Regions from separate parts of the Rhodococcus sp. GB-02 genome, predicted to be linked through region 1. Evidence: riboswitches for the same ligand, from Rfam matches in the RefSeq annotation. Region 1 holds a riboswitch; each other region holds the start of a gene.
What was found. Region 1 has a riboswitch for S-adenosylmethionine ahead of ACSW29_RS11270 (bifunctional o-acetylhomoserine/o-acetylserine sulfhydrylase). Riboswitches for the same ligand answer to the same signal wherever they lie in the genome.
Positions count from the first base shown of each region.

Region 2: another riboswitch for S-adenosylmethionine. It lies ahead of ACSW29_RS08585 (putative leader peptide); the one in region 1 lies ahead of ACSW29_RS11270 (bifunctional o-acetylhomoserine/o-acetylserine sulfhydrylase).
Region 3: another riboswitch for S-adenosylmethionine. It lies ahead of ACSW29_RS08615 (putative leader peptide); the one in region 1 lies ahead of ACSW29_RS11270 (bifunctional o-acetylhomoserine/o-acetylserine sulfhydrylase).
Region 4: another riboswitch for S-adenosylmethionine. It lies ahead of ACSW29_RS16285 (FAD/NAD(P)-binding protein); the one in region 1 lies ahead of ACSW29_RS11270 (bifunctional o-acetylhomoserine/o-acetylserine sulfhydrylase).

Region 1 is NZ_JBPUKE010000001.1:2,385,705-2,389,958, reverse strand. Features, by position in the region: gene ACSW29_RS11280 (MFS transporter) at 1-510, opposite strand, end outside; gene ACSW29_RS11275 (NADP-dependent isocitrate dehydrogenase) at 710-1,933, opposite strand; SAM riboswitch class IV at 2,239-2,379, shown strand; gene ACSW29_RS11270 (bifunctional o-acetylhomoserine/o-acetylserine sulfhydrylase) at 2,523-3,848, shown strand; gene metX (homoserine O-acetyltransferase MetX) at 3,845-4,254, shown strand, end outside.
Region 2 is NZ_JBPUKE010000001.1:1,794,500-1,798,753, forward strand. Features, by position in the region: gene ACSW29_RS08570 (alternate-type signal peptide domain-containing protein) at 1-74, opposite strand, end outside; gene ACSW29_RS08575 (HAD-IIA family hydrolase) at 363-1,178, opposite strand; gene ACSW29_RS08580 (sulfite exporter TauE/SafE family protein) at 1,216-1,983, opposite strand; SAM riboswitch class I at 2,183-2,277, shown strand; gene ACSW29_RS08585 (putative leader peptide) at 2,285-2,362, shown strand; gene ACSW29_RS08590 (amino acid ABC transporter permease) at 2,472-3,446, shown strand; gene ACSW29_RS08595 (amino acid ABC transporter ATP-binding protein) at 3,443-4,228, shown strand.
Region 3 is NZ_JBPUKE010000001.1:1,800,299-1,804,552, forward strand. Features, by position in the region: gene ACSW29_RS08605 (FAD-dependent oxidoreductase) at 1-555, shown strand, start outside; gene ACSW29_RS08610 (GNAT family N-acetyltransferase) at 564-1,154, shown strand; SAM riboswitch class I at 1,172-1,266, shown strand; gene ACSW29_RS08615 (putative leader peptide) at 1,275-1,364, shown strand; gene ACSW29_RS08620 (ABC transporter substrate-binding protein) at 1,513-3,153, shown strand; gene ACSW29_RS08625 (ABC transporter permease) at 3,156-4,154, shown strand; gene ACSW29_RS08630 (ABC transporter permease) at 4,147-4,254, shown strand, end outside.
Region 4 is NZ_JBPUKE010000002.1:669,893-674,146, forward strand. Features, by position in the region: gene ACSW29_RS16270 (homogentisate 1,2-dioxygenase) at 1-481, shown strand, start outside; gene ACSW29_RS16275 (hypothetical protein) at 478-1,347, shown strand; gene fahA (fumarylacetoacetase) at 1,344-2,534, shown strand; SAM riboswitch class I at 2,638-2,731, shown strand; gene ACSW29_RS16285 (FAD/NAD(P)-binding protein) at 2,736-4,254, shown strand, end outside.

The sequences.
Region 1 (4,254 bases):
CAGCGAAGCAACCGTTGCCACTCCGATTACCGCAACCAAGGCGAAGGCGCTGCGCCAGCCGAGTGCCTGACCGATCCAGGCGGCGACCGGTACCCCGATCACGTTGGCCACGGAAAGACCCATCATGACCATCGCCACGGCCTTCGCGCGTTTGCCCGGTTCGGCCAGGTGCGCTGCGACCAGCGCGGCGACTCCGAAGTAGGCGCCGTGCGGCAATCCGGCGACGAAGCGAGCCATCATCAGCGTCGTGTACGAGGGCGCGAAAACCGAAGCGGCATTGCCGACGGTGAAGGCGACCATGAGCGCGATCAACAGTGTGCGGCGCGGTACCCGTGCGGAGAGAGCAGCGATCAGCGGAGCGCCGACGACAACGCCGAGCGCGTACGCGGAGATCACGTGGCCTGCGATGGGTTCCGAGACGCCGAGCCCGGATGCCATTTCCGGGAGCAATCCCATGGCGACGAACTCGGTGGTGCCGATACCGAAACCGCCGAGGGCGAGAGCGAGCATCGCCGGACCTCTAGCGGAACGAACCCCGGGTGTCGAGGCGTCAGAACGGGAGAGGGTAGACGAAGTCACTGATCAATTGTGATCTCACACCTGGTTGAACTTCCAAGTGAGAGCGGGTGAGTTCACTCACGTGAGACCGCGAACACAAATGGGACGCCCGGTTTCCCGGACGTCCCATTCGAAAGGTGAAGCGGTGAATCTACTTCGCGGCCATGGCCTTCTGCAGGTTCACGTCGAGCGCGCCGAGGAACTCCTCGGTGGTCAGGTAGCCCTGATCGCCGCCGACCAGCATCGAGAGGTCCTTGGTCATCTGGCCGCTTTCGACGGTCTTGATGACAACGTCTTCGAGCGCCTGCGCGAAGCCGATGACCTCAGGGGTGCTGTCGAGCTTGCCACGGTGCTCGAGCCCGCGGGTCCACGCGAAGATGGATGCGATCGGGTTGGTCGAGGTGGGCTTGCCCTGCTGGTGCTGACGGTAGTGACGCGTCACGGTGCCGTGAGCAGCCTCTGCCTCACAGGTCCGTCCGTCCGGTGTGAGCAGAACCGACGTCATGAGGCCGAGCGAGCCGAAGCCCTGGGCCACGGTGTCGGACTGAACGTCACCGTCGTAGTTCTTGCATGCCCAGACGTAGCCGCCCTCCCACTTGAGTGCGGAAGCGACCATGTCGTCGATGAGGCGGTGCTCGTAGGTCAGACCTGCGGCATCGAACTCAGCCTTGAACTCGGTCTCGTAGACGTGCTGGAAGATGTCCTTGAAGGCACCGTCGTACGCCTTGAGAATGGTGTTCTTGGTGGACAGGTACACCGGGTAGTTCTGCTGCAGTCCGTAGGTGAGCGACGCGCGAGCGAAGTCACGGATGGACGTGGTGAAGTTGTACTGCCCCTGGACGACGCCGCCCTCTTCGGGGAAGTTGACCAGTTCGTGCTCGATCGGTGCGCTGCCGTCCTCAGGCGTGTAGGTGATCATCACCTTGCCGGGGCCGGGGACCTTGAAGTCTGTGGCGCGGTACTGGTCGCCGAATGCGTGACGGCCGATGATGATCGGCTTGGTCCAGCCCGGAACGAGTCGCGGAACGTTGGAGATGATGATCGGTGCGCGGAAGATCGTGCCGCCGAGAATGTTGCGGATCGTTCCGTTCGGGGAACGCCACATCTTCTTGAGACCGAATTCCTCGACACGTGCCTCGTCCGGCGTGATCGTGGCGCATTTGACGCCGACGCCGTGCTTCTGGATCGCGTGCGCTGCGTCGATGGTGACCTGGTCGTCGGTCTCGTCGCGGTACTCGATACCGAGGTCGTAGTACTCGAGGTTCACATCGAGATACGGATGGATCAACTTGTCTTTGATGAACTGCCAGATAATGCGCGTCATCTCATCGCCGTCGAGTTCGACGACGGTGCCCTCAACCTTGATTTTGGACATGGGTGCTTCGCGTCCTCCTAGGAAGTTTCCCTGGTTACACGGTTGCGGTCACACTTTGTGAGTGGGTCCGCGAACGGTTCGATTATCAAACCTAGACGGTGTGGACTGATCTCGGGAGATGAGTCCCAAACAAGACAAGCGTACTGCTAACCCGTGAGGCTGCAACCGGCAGGTCCACCCATCGGTCTCTACTCGCGAGTAACTTTTGCCTGCTAGTGGGCTGCGTCGCTCTGCCCCGCGTGCGGTTGCGGCTCACATTTCGCCCCGCGTCAGGACTGCGCTCACTTCCCGGTAGAATCCGACTTGGTCATGAGTGCCAGCGTCAAGCCCCGGCTCGCTGGACGGCAACCCTCCAACCGCGGTGGGGTGCCCCGGGTGATGACCAGGTTTCCCGACGTGGATCTGCTCGCGCAGTTCCACCGCAATTCGGGTGACAAGCGCGGGTCCGACAGGGACGGACCCCAGACCGGGCCGAGCCCCACGGAGGTATTTCAGTATGTGTCGCACTTGTAGATAGACCCCAGCACGGGGCGGCGATCATTCGCCCCCGTCCGACATCTATCCGTCAGACCACTGGAGTGAACAAATCATGACCGACAACACAGCCGACGCCGCAGCAACTTCTGATCCGACCGCGAACTGGTCGTTCGAGACCAAGCAGGTGCACGCCGGGCAAACAGCGGACACCGCCACCAATGCGCGCGCTCTGCCGATCTACCAGACCACCAGCTACGTCTTCGACAGCACCGATCACGCTGCGGCACTGTTCGGCCTCGCCGAGCCGGGCAACATCTACACGCGGATCATGAATCCCACACAGGACGCCGTCGAGCAGCGCATCGCTGCCCTCGAAGGCGGAGTCGCCGCACTCCTCCTCTCCTCGGGTCAGGCTGCCGAGACCATCGCGATCCTCAACATCGCCGAGGCCGGCGACCACATCGTCTCCAGCCCGTACCTGTACGGCGGCACGTACAACCTCCTGCATTACACCCTTCGTAAGCTGGGCATCGAAGTCACGTTCGTCGAGGATCCTGACGATCTCGACCAGTGGCGCGAAGCAATTCGCCCGAACACGAAGGCGTTCTACGGCGAAACGATCGCCAATCCGAAGAACCACATTCTCGACCTACCCGGCATCTCGTCGCTGGCCCACGAGAACGGTCTTCCGTTGATCGTGGACAACACTGTCGCGACGCCGTACCTGCTCCGCCCGCTCGAACACGGCGCCGACATCGTCGTCCACTCCGCCACCAAATACCTTGGCGGACACGGCACCGCGATCGCCGGCGTCATCGTCGACGGCGGCACCTTCGATTGGACGCAGGGTCGCCACACGAACTTCACGACGCCTGATCCCAGCTACCACGGCGTCACCTTCGCAGACCTCGGCGCGCCGGCGTTTGCACTCAAGGCTCGCGTCCAACTGCTGCGCGATCTCGGCTCCGCCGTGGCGCCGTTCAACGCGTTCCTCATCGCGCAGGGCATCGAAACCTTGAGCCTGCGCATCGAGCGTCACGTGTCCAATGCACAGAAGGTCGCCGAGTTCCTCGACGGCCACGGCGAGGTGGCCTCCGTTTCCTACGCGGGACTTCCCTCCTCGCCTTGGTTCGAACGCGGAAAGCAGCTGATGCCCAAGGGAACCGGCGCCATCGTCACCTTCGAGCTGCCCGGCGGGATCGATGCGGGCAAGAAGTTCGTCAACGCCCTGACACTGCACAGCCACGTCGCCAACATCGGTGATGTTCGCTCACTCGTCATCCACCCCGCGTCGACGACGCACTCGCAGCTCACCCCCGAAGAGCAGCTCGCTTCGGGTGTCACGCCCGGACTCGTCCGCCTCGCGGTCGGGATCGAGGGAATCGACGACATCCTCGCCGATCTCACCGTCGGCCTGGCTGCGGTGGCAAACTCGTGACCGTGAACGAATTGGAGCCCAGGATCGACCTCCTACCCCCGGCCGACGGTCAGGTGGGGTTCGTCGACATCGGCGCTCTGGAACTCGAAAGCGGCGCGGTACTCCCATCCGTTTCGCTCGCCGTTCAGCGGTGGGGTGAGCTGTCCCCGAACTGCGACAACGTCGTACTCGTCGAGCACGCACTGACCGGAGACTCGCACGTCACCGGTCCGATCTCCGCGAATCAGCCATCCCCCGGCTGGTGGAACGGGATGGTCGGCCCCGGCGAACCGATCGACACCGGCGAATGGTGCGTCATCGCAACCAATGTCCTCGGTGGTTGTCGCGGCACGACCGGTCCCAGTTCACTGGCCGACGACGGCAAGCCGTGGGGCAGCAGGTTCCCGGAGATCTCCATCCGGGATCA
Region 2 (4,254 bases), 590 kb from region 1:
AGCGAGCCCGCACCGCCGAGGAGGAGGGCACCGGCCGCCGCAGCAGCGATCGCGCCCTTGGTCTGCTTCTTCATGAAAATCTCATTTCATGTCTGGGACCCGAAATGGGTCGTTCAGAAATGAGTATCATCCACGGCAAACGATTCGTTACTGCTTTGTCGCAAATTCTTTTTCGACTGCGATCCACCTTTTCTGGTCCAGAAAACCGCTTCTGAACTGTGTATAACTACCATTATGTAATTCTGGTCTGAAGAAAACCGATTGTTTGTCTAGTTGGAAAAAGCGGACTAGTCGGATTCTGGCAAATTCACCGTTCTTTCGCCGGCTAATTACCGACTCGCGGTTTTGTTTTGCAATTTGAATCAATTGTTTGTGTTGCTACGGAATGGATCGGTTGTCGTTCCCACAAGATCGGCGACTGACTCGAGGACGATGGTCGGGCGGTAGGGGTAGAGCTCGACCGACGCGCGGGTCGAGATCCCGGTCATCACCAGAATCGTCTGCAGTCCGGCTTCGAGGCCACAGACGATGTCGGTGTCCATGCGGTCGCCGATCATCAATGTGTTGGCCGAATGAGCGCCGATGGACCGCAGGGCTGAGCGCATCATCAAAGCGTTGGGCTTGCCGACGTAGTAGGGATCGCGTCCGGTTGCCTTGGTGATGAGAGCGGCGACCGAGCCGGTTGCCGGTAGAGAGCCGTCGCGCGACGGCCCGGTGGCGTCGGGGTTGGTGGCGATGAACCGCGATCCGCGCTCGACCAGGCGAATGGCGGTGGTGATTGCCTCGAAGGAGTACGTGCGCGTCTCGCCGAGGACGACGTAGTCGGGGTCACTATCCGTCAGGACGTAGCCGATGTCGTGCAGTGCAGTGGTCAGCCCCGATTCGCCGACCACGTAGGCGCTGCCGCCCGGACGCTGGTTGGCCAGGAAGGTCGCGGTAGCGAGCGCTGACGTCCAGATCGACTTCTCCGGGATGTCGAGTCCCGAGTTGAGGAGGCGTGCTCGCAGGTCACGCGGGGTGCGGATGGAGTTGTTGGTGAGCACCATATACGGAATGTCGTTCGACGCCAGTTCTGCCAGGAACGTGTCTGCTCCGGGTATCAAGTGCTCCTCGTGGACGAGAACCCCGTCCATGTCCATGAGGTAGGTCCAACCGGTCTGATCGTCTGTTCTGGTCATATCTCCAGTATGTGCGGGGGCCGCCCGATGTGGGCGGTCAAGCGAGAAGACGCCACAAGCCGACCAGGCCGACGACGACAATCGTGTAGCGCAGTGCAGTGGGGGACAGGCGTCGTCCGTAGCGGGCGCCCAGAACGCCACCACCGAGTGAGCCGACAGCGATCAATCCGGCTGCTGCCCAATTGATCTGGTCGAAGGCAAGAGTGATGTACATCCCGGCTGCGACGATGTTGACGAGCAGTGAGAGCAGGTTCTTCGCGCCGTTCATGCGCTGGAGGGTTTCCGGGAGGATGGCACCCATCACACCGATGAGGAGGATGCCCTGCGCGGCGGTGAAGTAACCGCCGTAGATGCCGACTGCAAAGGTGCCGGCGGTCAGGAGCATCAGCCTCTTGGTGGACAGCGCCGTTTCTTCGGTGGAGCGCTTCTTCGCCCACGCCTGGATACGTGGTTGGAGGAGCACAAGTGCGAGAGCCAGGATCAACAGCACCGGAACGATGGTCTCGAACAGTTTCTCGGGTAGGTGCATGAGCAACCACGAACCGAGGAGCGCGCCGGCGAGCGACGCCGGAATCTGCCATTTCAGACGATCCCCCTGTCCCGACAACTCACGCCGGTATCCCCACGTCCCTGAAACCCCGCCGGCGACGAGCCCGACTGCGTTGGACATCGTCGCGGTCACCGGCGGCATGCCGAAGGCGACCAGGGTGGGAAACGTGATCAGCGTTCCGCTGCCGACCACGGCATTGATCGCGCCCGCACCGATACCGGCCAACAAGATGAAGAAAGCGTCGATTCCACTCACTCCGCAGACGGTACGGCAGAGGAAAAGTCAGTCCGGACGGCGGTCCCGGTCTTGATTCGAACACTCCATTGAACACGGCGGCCAAGGCTTCGGGCACCGTTGGAATCAGTGCGATTTCAACGTGGAGAGACCTTCATTTCCCTTGCAGTGCAGGGAAATACAATATTTGACGACTCGGCATTTCGCGTCTAGTCTTTGCTCACCATCCAGAGCGACCGAGAGACCTGGCTCGTCGACGTCGCAGCAACCCCCCGAGTGATCGGGAGCGGGTGCTACCGCCAGGACCGATGGAAGGCATCACATGGGTTCCACTTCGCACGCTGCGCACAGGCGTCGTCACATCGATCTGTGCCGCACCGCTTCGTGTCACTGTCACTGACCGAACTGCCGTCGTCTTCGCAACTCGAGCACACCACCTCGAGAACACAGCTGCGTCCCCATTCCCTGAAAGGTCTATTCGTGATGTCCATTCCGTCAGGTAGTGCGCCGTGAGCGCGCCCACCGATGTCCGCCCCGACAAGTCGGTGGCCGAGCCGCAACTTCCCGACTCGGAACTTGTCGTTGCTCGTACCTGGCACCCGCTGCGCTGGTTGATCAGCGCAGTTGTGCTGGCATTGCTTGCTCAGTTCATTCACGGACTCGTCGTCAACCCGGGCTGGGACTGGCCTACGTTCGCGCAGTACTTCACTGCGAAATCAGTGCTTGCCGCGTTGTGGATGACGATCAAACTGACCCTGTGGGGGACGATCCTCGGATTCGGTCTCGGAGTGTTCCTGGCACTCGGCCGGTTGTCGAAGAACCCGGTCCTGCAGGTGATCGCCTGGACCTACATTTGGGCTTTCCGCTCGATTCCGCTCATCGTGCAGCTGCTCTTCTGGTTCAACATCACGTACCTGTACCAGACGCTTTCTCTCGGAATACCTTTCGGGCCGGAGTTCTTCACCTTCCAGGTCAGTGGTGTGATCGGCGGATTCACCGCAGCAGTTATCGGTTTGGCGCTACACCAGGCCGCGTACTCGGCCGAGATCATCCGCTCCGGAATCATCTCGGTCGATCACGGTCAGATCGAAGCTGCTCACTCGCTCGGTATTCCGCGCAGTCGACAGTTCTTCAAGATCGTTCTCCCGCAGGCGATGCGGGCGATCCTCCCCAATGCCGCCAACGAGGTCATCGGACTCTTCAAGGGAACGTCCATCGTCTCCACCATGGCGATCGCCGAACTGTTCTACCAGGTGCAGGTCATCTTCGGCCGCAACGGACGAGTTGTGCCCCTGCTGATGGTCGCCACGATCTGGTACATCATCCTCACGACGTTGCTCTCGATCGGTCAGTACTACGTTGAGCGCCACTACGCCCGTGGATCCGCCCGCGCTCTTCCTTTGACTCCGATACAGAAGGCTCGCAAGAAGTTCGACGAGATTCGTGATGCGCGTCTCGATTTTCCGAGAGGTGCGACCCGATGACCGCAGAGCTGGCCGAAGAGACGGTGTACGCCGTCGAAGCGCGCGGAATCCACAAGTCGTTCGGCGCGCTGGAAGTACTTGCCGGCGTAGATCTCCTGGTCCGCAAGGGTGAAGTGACCGTCATTCTCGGCCCGTCCGGTTCCGGTAAGTCCACCTTGTTGCGCACCCTCAATCACCTCGAGAAGGTCGACCGAGGGACCGTGCGGATCGACGGAGAACTGATCGGATACCGGCGCAAGGGAAATCGACTTCACGAACTGCGTGACCGAGAGATCCTGAAACAGCGTTCACACATCGGATTCGTGTTCCAGAACTTCAACCTGTTTCCGCACCTGACTGCGCTGGAAAACGTGGTGGAAGCTCCGCTCTCGGCCCAGAAACGAGACCGTGACGAGGTGTACCGCGAAGCTCGCGCACTGCTCGAGCGAGTGGGAGTGGGGGACAAGGCCGACGAGTATCCCCGCCAACTCTCCGGTGGCCAGCAACAGCGCGTCGCCATAGCGCGAGCGCTGGCACTGCGGCCGGCGGTCATTCTCTTCGACGAGCCGACCTCGGCGCTCGACCCGGAACTGGTCGGCGAGGTTCTCGAAGTCCTGGCTCAGCTGGCCCGTGACGGCGCCACTTTGGTGATCGTCACGCACGAGGTCGGTTTTGCTCGGGAAGTGGCGGACACCGCGGTCTTCATGGATGGCGGCGTCATCGTCGAACAGGGCCCACCTTCGCAGGTGATCGACAATCCGATTCACGAACGAACCAAGGCTTTTCTCTCCCGCGTTCTCTGACGCGACCAAGACACATTCCCGAAAGG
Region 3 (4,254 bases), 590 kb from region 1:
ACGCTCGCGGCTCGTCAGGTCGTGATCGCGGCCGGTGCGTGGACTGCGGACCTGATCGCAGACAGCGGCCTCGGCTCCGAAATCGCATTGCCGACGCTGCGCACGACGCAGGAACAACCGGCGCACTTCGCACCGCTCGATCCGGGAGTCGAGTGGCCGAGTTTCGTTCACCACCCGGGTGCACAGTTGGAGACTGCGGGAATCTACGGACTCGGTTCCGAGGACGGCATCAAGATCGGTGAACACGCGACCGGGCCGGTGGTGACTCCGCAGACCCGCGACTACACCCCTGATGTCGACGGTGAGCAACGATTGGTCGAGTACGCCGAGTCGTGGTTACCCGGCGTCGATTCCGCCCAGGTCGAGTCGATCACGTGCCTGTACACGAGCACGCCGGACAGTCACTTCGTCATCGACCGAGTCGGCGATGTCACGGTTGCGGCGGGATTCTCGGGTCATGGATTCAAATTCGGTCCAGCCCTGGGTGAACTTGTATCGGACCTCGTCGACGGAACCACTCTCGCTTCGGAAGCTTTTCGGCTGGGGGAGCGTTGACCAGATTCATGGAGGAAAGTGTTGTGGCACTGGAGCTCGGGACTCGGCAGCTCGACGGTATCGGCGCGGTAGAGGTCTACTCGGTATCGCAGGACGATCCCTTGGCAGCTCCACTGATTGCGGAGTTGGCGCTCGAATACAGCTCGCGTTACGGCGGAACTCGCGAAGCGATGCTCGAGGATCTCACCACGTACCCGGCAGAAGAATTTGCGTACCCGCAGGGGGCGCTACTGGTGCTCACCCACGCGGATGTACCGATTGCGGGCGGTGCATTTCGCCAATTCGATTCCACCACCGCCGAACTGAAAAGAATCTGGACATCGGCCGACTATCGGAAGCGCGGCCTCGGCAAGGTCGTCGTTCGTGAGTTGGAACGAGAGATCGAACTTCGCGGATACAACCGGGTGTTCCTCACGACGGGCCCTCGGCAACCCGAGGCGCTCGCGCTGTATCTGTCCAGTGGATACACACCGCTTTACGACGCTTCACTCTCGCCCGAAGAGGTGGGAGTCCACCCGTTCGAGAAACAACTTCGAGTGCTCGAAAATGTGACCCGAGCAGCAATTCCTACCGACCGGGTTGACAACACCCGGGTTTGACCTCGTACACTTGCGAACGACCATCCAGAGCGACCGAGAGACCTGGCTCATTGAAGTCGCAGCAACCCCCCGAGTGATCGGGTGCGGGTGCTACCGCCAGGACCGATGGAGGAACACGAAATGAAGGCAGTCGAAGGCGGTTTCGATACCGCCTGGTCGCGTCGTCACGTAGACCTGTGCCGCACCGCGGGATCTTTCTGTACCAACTGACCTCGGTCAGTCATTCACACTCAGGCGAGTCGTCGACAAGTCTGTTTTCTCTTCTCTGCACAAGTGATTCGTGCTCGATCGCCTTTTCGGAGCTTCTTGCTTCAGGGCGGCGGGTGCGCTCTTCGGCATGCCTCTTTAGGAGTTCTTGGTGTCCTCGCCCTCATTCGGTGCCCGTAAACGCGCGACCGTAATTGCCGGTATCGGTGCTCTCTCGGTTCTCGGCACGGTCCTCGCCGGCTGCAGCAGCAACGGAAGTGACAGCGGTGCCGACGCGGGTCCCGCGCAGTCCGGTGGAACCCTTCGCTACGGCCTCTCGCAGGCGCCGACGTGCGCCGATCCGGCCCAGGCCGGAAGTAACCAGACGGTGTATGTCACTCGTACCGTGGTGGATTCGCTGACCGATCAAAATCCCGACTCCGGAGAGATCACCCCGTGGCTCGCCAAGAGTTGGGAGATCAGCCCCGACGCCGCGAGCTTCACGTTTGTCCTTCGCGACGATGCCACTTTCAGTGACGGCACACCGGTGACGGCGGATTCGGTGAAGAAGACCTTCGATTCGGTCAAGAACCTCGGGCCGAACGCGTCGTTGGCGAAGAGCTACCTGTCCTCCTACACGGGTACCGACGTCGTTGACGCACACACGGCGAAGATCAATTTCTCTGGACCCAATGTTCAGTTCCTGCAAGCAACTTCGACGCCGCAGCTCGGAATCCTCGCTGATTCCACCACTGCACTGGCATCCGAGCAGCGCTGCCCCGGTGCAGCGGTAATCGCCTCCGGGCCGTTCGTCTACACCGACTGGCAGCAGGACAAGAGTGTCAAGATCGCCAAGCGCGCGGGATACAACTGGGCGTCGGACGCGGTCGCGCATCAGGGCGAGGCCTACCTCGACGGCGTCGACTTCACCGTGGTCCCCGAATCCGGTGTGCGCGCGGGCAGCGTGGCTTCCGGCCAGCTCGATGCGGTCAGCGATGCGCTCCCACAGGACGCACCGCAGATCGAGGGCGCAGGCGGACGCATCCTCACCCGGCCGAACCCGGGCGTGAGCTTCTTCTTCCAGCCCAACGTCAGTCGTGGAGTTCTCGCTGATCAGTCTGTCCGCCAGGCCATCGTTCCGGCGATCAACCGGCAAGAGCTCGTCGACACCGTTCTGGATCCGTCGTTCTTCCCGGCAACGAGCCCGTTGGCTCACACCACTCCGCTCTACACCGACGAATCCAGTGTCGTGACGTACGACGCCGACAAGTCGGCGAAGCTTCTCGATGCAGCCGGTTGGAAGACCGGAAGCGACGGTATTCGCGAGAAGGACGGGCAGAAGCTCACTTTCAGCGTCACGTTCAGCCCGGTGTTCTCGGGTAATCAGGCCATTCTCGAGCTCGTTCAGCAGCAGCTCAAGAAGGTCGGCGTCGACCTGCAGCTCAATCTGGTCTCGAACGGTGAATGGACCGAGAAGGGGGTGTCGGGTGATTACGATTCGCTGTACTACAACAGCACTAGGGCCGACGCCGACATCCTGCGGGCGTCGTTCAGCACCGAGGGCCGCAACCTCAACCGTCGCGGCGCAGATCCGGAGCTCGACAAGGTTCTCACCGAGCAGCTTGCAGCCACGGACAACGGGCAGCGCGGCGAACTGGTATCCACCGCACAGGAATTGATCCTCGACCGTGGGCTGTCCATTCCCACCATCGAGCTCTCGCAGGCCATCGGCGCCGGATCGAGTGTTCAGGATCTGAACTTCGAAGCCTCGTCACGCCTGCAGTTCTACGACGCATGGTTGTCGGGTAAGTAGTCATGACTCGATACGTACTCACCCGACTGGGCCAGGCCGCAGTTGTCCTTTGGGCCGCCTTCACCATTTCGTTCGTGATTCTGTTCCTCCTGCCGAGCGATCCGGTCAGCATGGCTGCGGACTCATCCGGGCAGGGTGTTGCAGTGGATCAGGCTGCGCTCGATCAGCTTCGGGCACGATACGGCTTGGACCAGTCGGTGTGGGTGCAGTACTGGACATCGCTGACCAAGGCTCTTCGCGGCGATTTCGGTACGTCGATCTCCACCGGTCAGTCGGTGACGGATGCCATCTTCTCGGCATTGCCGAGCACCCTGGTGCTGGCAACCACGGCTTTGGTTCTCGCCGTGCTGTTCGGAGTGGCGATCGCGTTCTTCGCTACCTACACCCGCAAGTGGTGGCTGGCGAACCTGTTGTTCTCGCTGCCGCCTCTGGGAGTGGCAGTGCCCACCTTCTGGGTGGGTCTGATCCTCCTGCAACTCTTCTCGTTCCGTATGCACATCTTCCCGGCATTCGGGGACAAGGGATTCGCAACGGTAGTTCTCCCCGCGATCACCCTCGCGATCCCGACCGGCGCCGTTATCGCACAGGTCCTCACGACCAGCCTGCAGTCGACGCTGCGTTCGCCGCACGTGGAGACCGCCTATGCCAAGGGTGCCAGCCGTTGGCGCGTGCAGACCCGTCACGCGTTGCGACTGGCGAGCATTCCGGCATTCACCATCGCCGGTGTACTGGTCGGAACTCTGCTGGCTGGTTCGGTGGTCGTGGAGACGGTGTTCTCCCGCGCGGGCGTCGGCCGTCTGACCCAGACGTCGGTGATGGCGCAGGACATCCCGGTGGTGCAGGGAGTCGTTGTGTTCGCCTCTCTCGTGTTCGTGCTCGTCAACCTCGCGGTCGACCTCTTCTACCCCTTGATAGATCCACGGATCATCCAGACGAAGAAGAGTCACACCGAAAAGTCGAATACCGAAAGCTCGACCGATCTGGAGCCGGCTCATGTCTGACACATTGATCGAACCCCTACTCCTCGATCCGCGCGTCGAGGCGAAGGCACCTGTTGTTTCGCGCCGAAAGTCCACGGCCATCGGCTGGATCCGAAAGCCC
Region 4 (4,254 bases), on a different contig from region 1:
GCACCCTTTCGATGTCGTCGGTTGGGACGGATGCCTGTACCCGTACACCTTCAACATCTCCGACTACGAGCCGATCACGGGCCGTGTTCACCAGCCGCCGCCCGCGCACCAGGCATTCGAGGGGAACAACTTCGTGATCTGCAACTTCGTGCCCCGCAAGGTCGACTACCACCCCCTGTCGATCCCCGTGCCGTACTACCACTCGAACGTCGACTCGGACGAGATCATGTTCTACTGCGGCGGCGACTACGAGGCGCGCAAGGGTTCCGGCATCGGGCAAGGTTCGATATCGATTCATCCCGGCGGTCACGCCCACGGCCCGCAACCCGGCGCGTACGAGCGAAGCATCGGCGCCGAGTTCTTCGACGAGCTGGCCGTGATGGTCGATACGTTCCGGCCCCTGGAATTGGGTGAAGGAGCCTTGGCCTGCGAAGACGAAGCGTACGCCTGGAGTTGGGCAGGGCGGGGGCCTCAGCAATGACGATCATCTCCCCACTCCTGCGCGGCCTGTGCGACGATGCAGCACTCTTCCCACCCGGCAATGCTCCTCTCGCCGAGGCAGTTACGGCCCATGCGGCCTACCTGCAGGCGGACTACGACGCACTGGTCGGGCCCTTCGTCTTTCCCGCACCGCGATTGAGCGAACTGGCCGCGTACGTTTCAGCGGACAGCCCGGTGACGCTGAGCCTGACCGTGCCGGCCGGTCCAGCCGATACCGCGGCCGCGGTGTCGAACGCGCTCGCTATCCCCGGTGTCAGCGTCGCCGCCGTCGAAGTGGGAATTCCTGACGGCCTGGACGCCGATGCCGCGTTCGCGGAGCTCGCCCGTGTCCATGCCGCTCATCCCGACATCGACATTTTTGTCGAAGTACCCCGAGGCGGCCGGCGCGTCGACTATCTCACGGCTCTCGAAACCGCTGGGTATTCCGCGAAGTTTCGCACCGGAGGGATTGTCGCCGAGGCATACCCGAACGAGGACGAGCTCGCCGATGCGCTGATTTCCGTCGTCCGAGCGAATATCCCGTTCAAGGCGACTGCGGGACTGCACCACGGCGTGCGCAACACCGATCCGGAAACAGGCTTCGAGCAGCATGGCTTCCTCAACATCATGGTGGCCGTCGACGCTGCGAGGCGGGGCGCCGATCGTTCTGAAATTGTTGCTGCTCTGGCGCAGCGCGACAGCAAATCGATCGCGCGAGCCCTCGCCGACCTGACCGAAGACGAGGCCGGCGAGGTGCGTCGCCGATTCCTCTCGTTCGGGACCTGCAGCATCTCGGACCCGCTTACCGAGCTGGAAGGCCTCGGGTTGATCGTCCGCTCCAACAAAACCGAAGGAACACTCGTATGACCGTCACGACCATCGACATTCCCGCCGACTCGTTGTTCGGGATCGACAATCTGCCCTACGGCATCTTCTCTCCTGCAGGAGGTTCACCGCGTGTTGGTGTACGAGTGGCCGACTCGGTAGTCGATCTCGCAGCGACACTGGGTGATTCCGTGTTTGCCGAACCGACCCTGAACGCATTCATGGCTCAGGGCCGAGCTCAGTGGGTCTCGGTGCGAAATCGAATCACGGACCTGGTAACCGGCGAAATAGTTTCGGATGCCGTGTTTTCCATCGAATCGGTGACACTGCACTTGCCGATCGCCGTAGCCGACTACGTCGACTTCTACGCCTCGGAGAATCACGCAACGAACCTCGGAAAGTTGTTCCGTCCGGACTCCGCCCCCTTGATGCCGAACTGGAAGCACCTTCCCGTCGGATACCACGGACGCTCGAGCACCATCGTCGTCTCCGGCACCGATATCGTTCGCCCTTGCGGACAGCGGAAAGCACCCGATCAGGAGAACCCTGACTTCGGACCGTCTCGTCGCCTCGACATCGAAGCCGAGATGGGGTTCATCGTCGGAACTCCCTCGAAGATGGGCGATTCCATTACCCCGGACGAATTTGCCGAGCACGTCTTCGGCGCGGTCGTCGTGAACGACTGGACAGCCCGAGACATCCAGGCGTGGGAGTACGTGCCCCTCGGTCCGAACCTGGGGAAGAGCTTCGCGACCTCCATCTCGCCGTGGATCGTGCCGTTGCTCGCCCTCGAAGCAGCCCGAATCGACACTCCGGTGCAGGACCCCGAACCGCTCTCATACCTGCGAGGTGAGGAGAAGTGGGGACTGGACATCGATTTGGCCGTCGAATGGAACGGTCACGTCGTCTCGCGACCGCCCTACGCGCAGATGTACTGGTCACCTGCGCAGATGCTCGCGCACACCACCATCAACGGTGCAGCAGCGAGCACCGGCGATCTCTTTGCGTCCGGAACCATTTCCGGACCGGACAAGGATCAGCGCGGCGCCTTCATCGAACTGACCTGGGGCGGCGAGGAACCCGTAACTGTGGGTTCCGAGACTCGCGCTTTTCTCGAAGACGGCGACACCATCGCCATCTCGGCCACCGCTCCCGGCATCGGCGGTTCACGAATCGGCTTCGGGGATGTTCACGCCCGTATTCTGCCGGCGACGCAGACCGAAAGGTAACCGTCGATCTGTCGACTCGGGAGACCGATTGACAACTGTTTGATTCACGCTGATCTGATGTCCGGAATTCCTTGCCTCACGATTCTCCGAAGATAAGCTGGACTAACCATCCAGAGCGATCGAGAGTCCTGGCTCCGTGACGTCGCAGCAACCCCCTCAGCTGAGGTGCGGGTGCTTTCTGCCAGGTCCGATGGAGGACTCGTGCCCGGCGATCGACCCCTTACCTCAGTGAGGGCAGCAACTGTCATCGTGATCGTGGGCGGTGGACCACGCGGGACCGGCGTACTCGAGCGGATCCTCGCTCACGAATCGGTGAACGCCGATCCCACACCGATCGACATTCACGTTGTCGACCCGTATCCGGCAGGCGCCGGCCGCATTTGGCGAGGCAGCCAGGCGCCGCTTCTGTGGATGAATTCGACAACCGCGGACGTCACGATGTTCACCGACGCGACCACCGCCGTAACCGGCCCGGTGCTGCCGGGACCGACACTCGCGGAATGGGTCGCCGAGCACTCGGCTGAACTTGCCGAATTCCCCGAAATCGCGGCAGAAGTTCCGATGATCACCCCGTCGTCGTTTGCATCGAGGTCACTGCAGAGCCGATACCTGAACTGGGTGTTCCAGACCGCGGTCGACTCCGCACCAGCGCACGTCGACGTCCGAGTTCATCGACGATCCGTGGTCGACATCGTGAACGTCGGCAAGACACAGACGGTTCATCTGGATGACGGAGCTGTCATCGACGCGACGGCCGTCCTTCTCGCACAAGGGCACCCCGATGCGTTGCCTGCCCCACGTGAAATCGCACTGACCAGCTTCGCGTCCGATCACGGATTGACCTATGTAGGGCCGGGATACACCGCCGACCTCGATGCCGATGTCATCCCCGAACGCGAACCGGTTCTGATCGCCGGGCTCGGGCTGGCTTTCATCGACTGGATGGTTCTCCTCGCCGAGAGCCGCGGCGGCATCTTCGAACGCGGTGAGGACGGTGCCCTCACTTACGCTCCCTCGGGTCGGGAACCTCTGTTGTATACCGGATCTCGTCGCGGCGTGCCGTATCACTCCAAGATTTCGTACTCGATCGCCGACGCGCGGCCACCGCTACCTCGGTTCTTCACCGCTGATCTTGTGCCCGGCGACGGACCGTTGGATTTCCGAAACGACATCTGGCCCTTGGCGTCGAAAGAACTGGCAGGCGCCCACTATCACGAACTGTTCGCGTCGCACCCGGATCGGACGGTGGGCACCTGGGAGGAGTTCGACGCCAAATTCGCCTCGCTGGCTTGGGGATCACCTCGATTGCAGGAACTGGTAGAGAACGCAGTCCCGAAGCCGGAAGACCGCATCGATCTCGAGCGGCTGAACCGCCCACTCGACGGTGAGCGCTACGACGGACTCGCCGAGGTCCAATCCCGGATCAGCGAATATATCTCGGCAGACGTCGTGCGGAGATCGGACCCGTATTTCAGCGCCGACGCAGCTGTCTTCTCAGCGCTGCTCTCGACGTACATGACTGTCGGAGAATTGTTGCGGCGCGGCAGAATCCCGGCCGAATCCGTCGCCAAGGACGTCGAGGGTTGGCTGCATTCGTTCTTCAGCTTCATTGCCAGTGGTCCGCCACCCGAGCGTCTGGAACAGTTGATCGCGCTCAACGAGGCCGGCATCGTCCAGTTCCTCGGGCCGGATTCAGCGTTCTCCACCGAAATCGACCCGG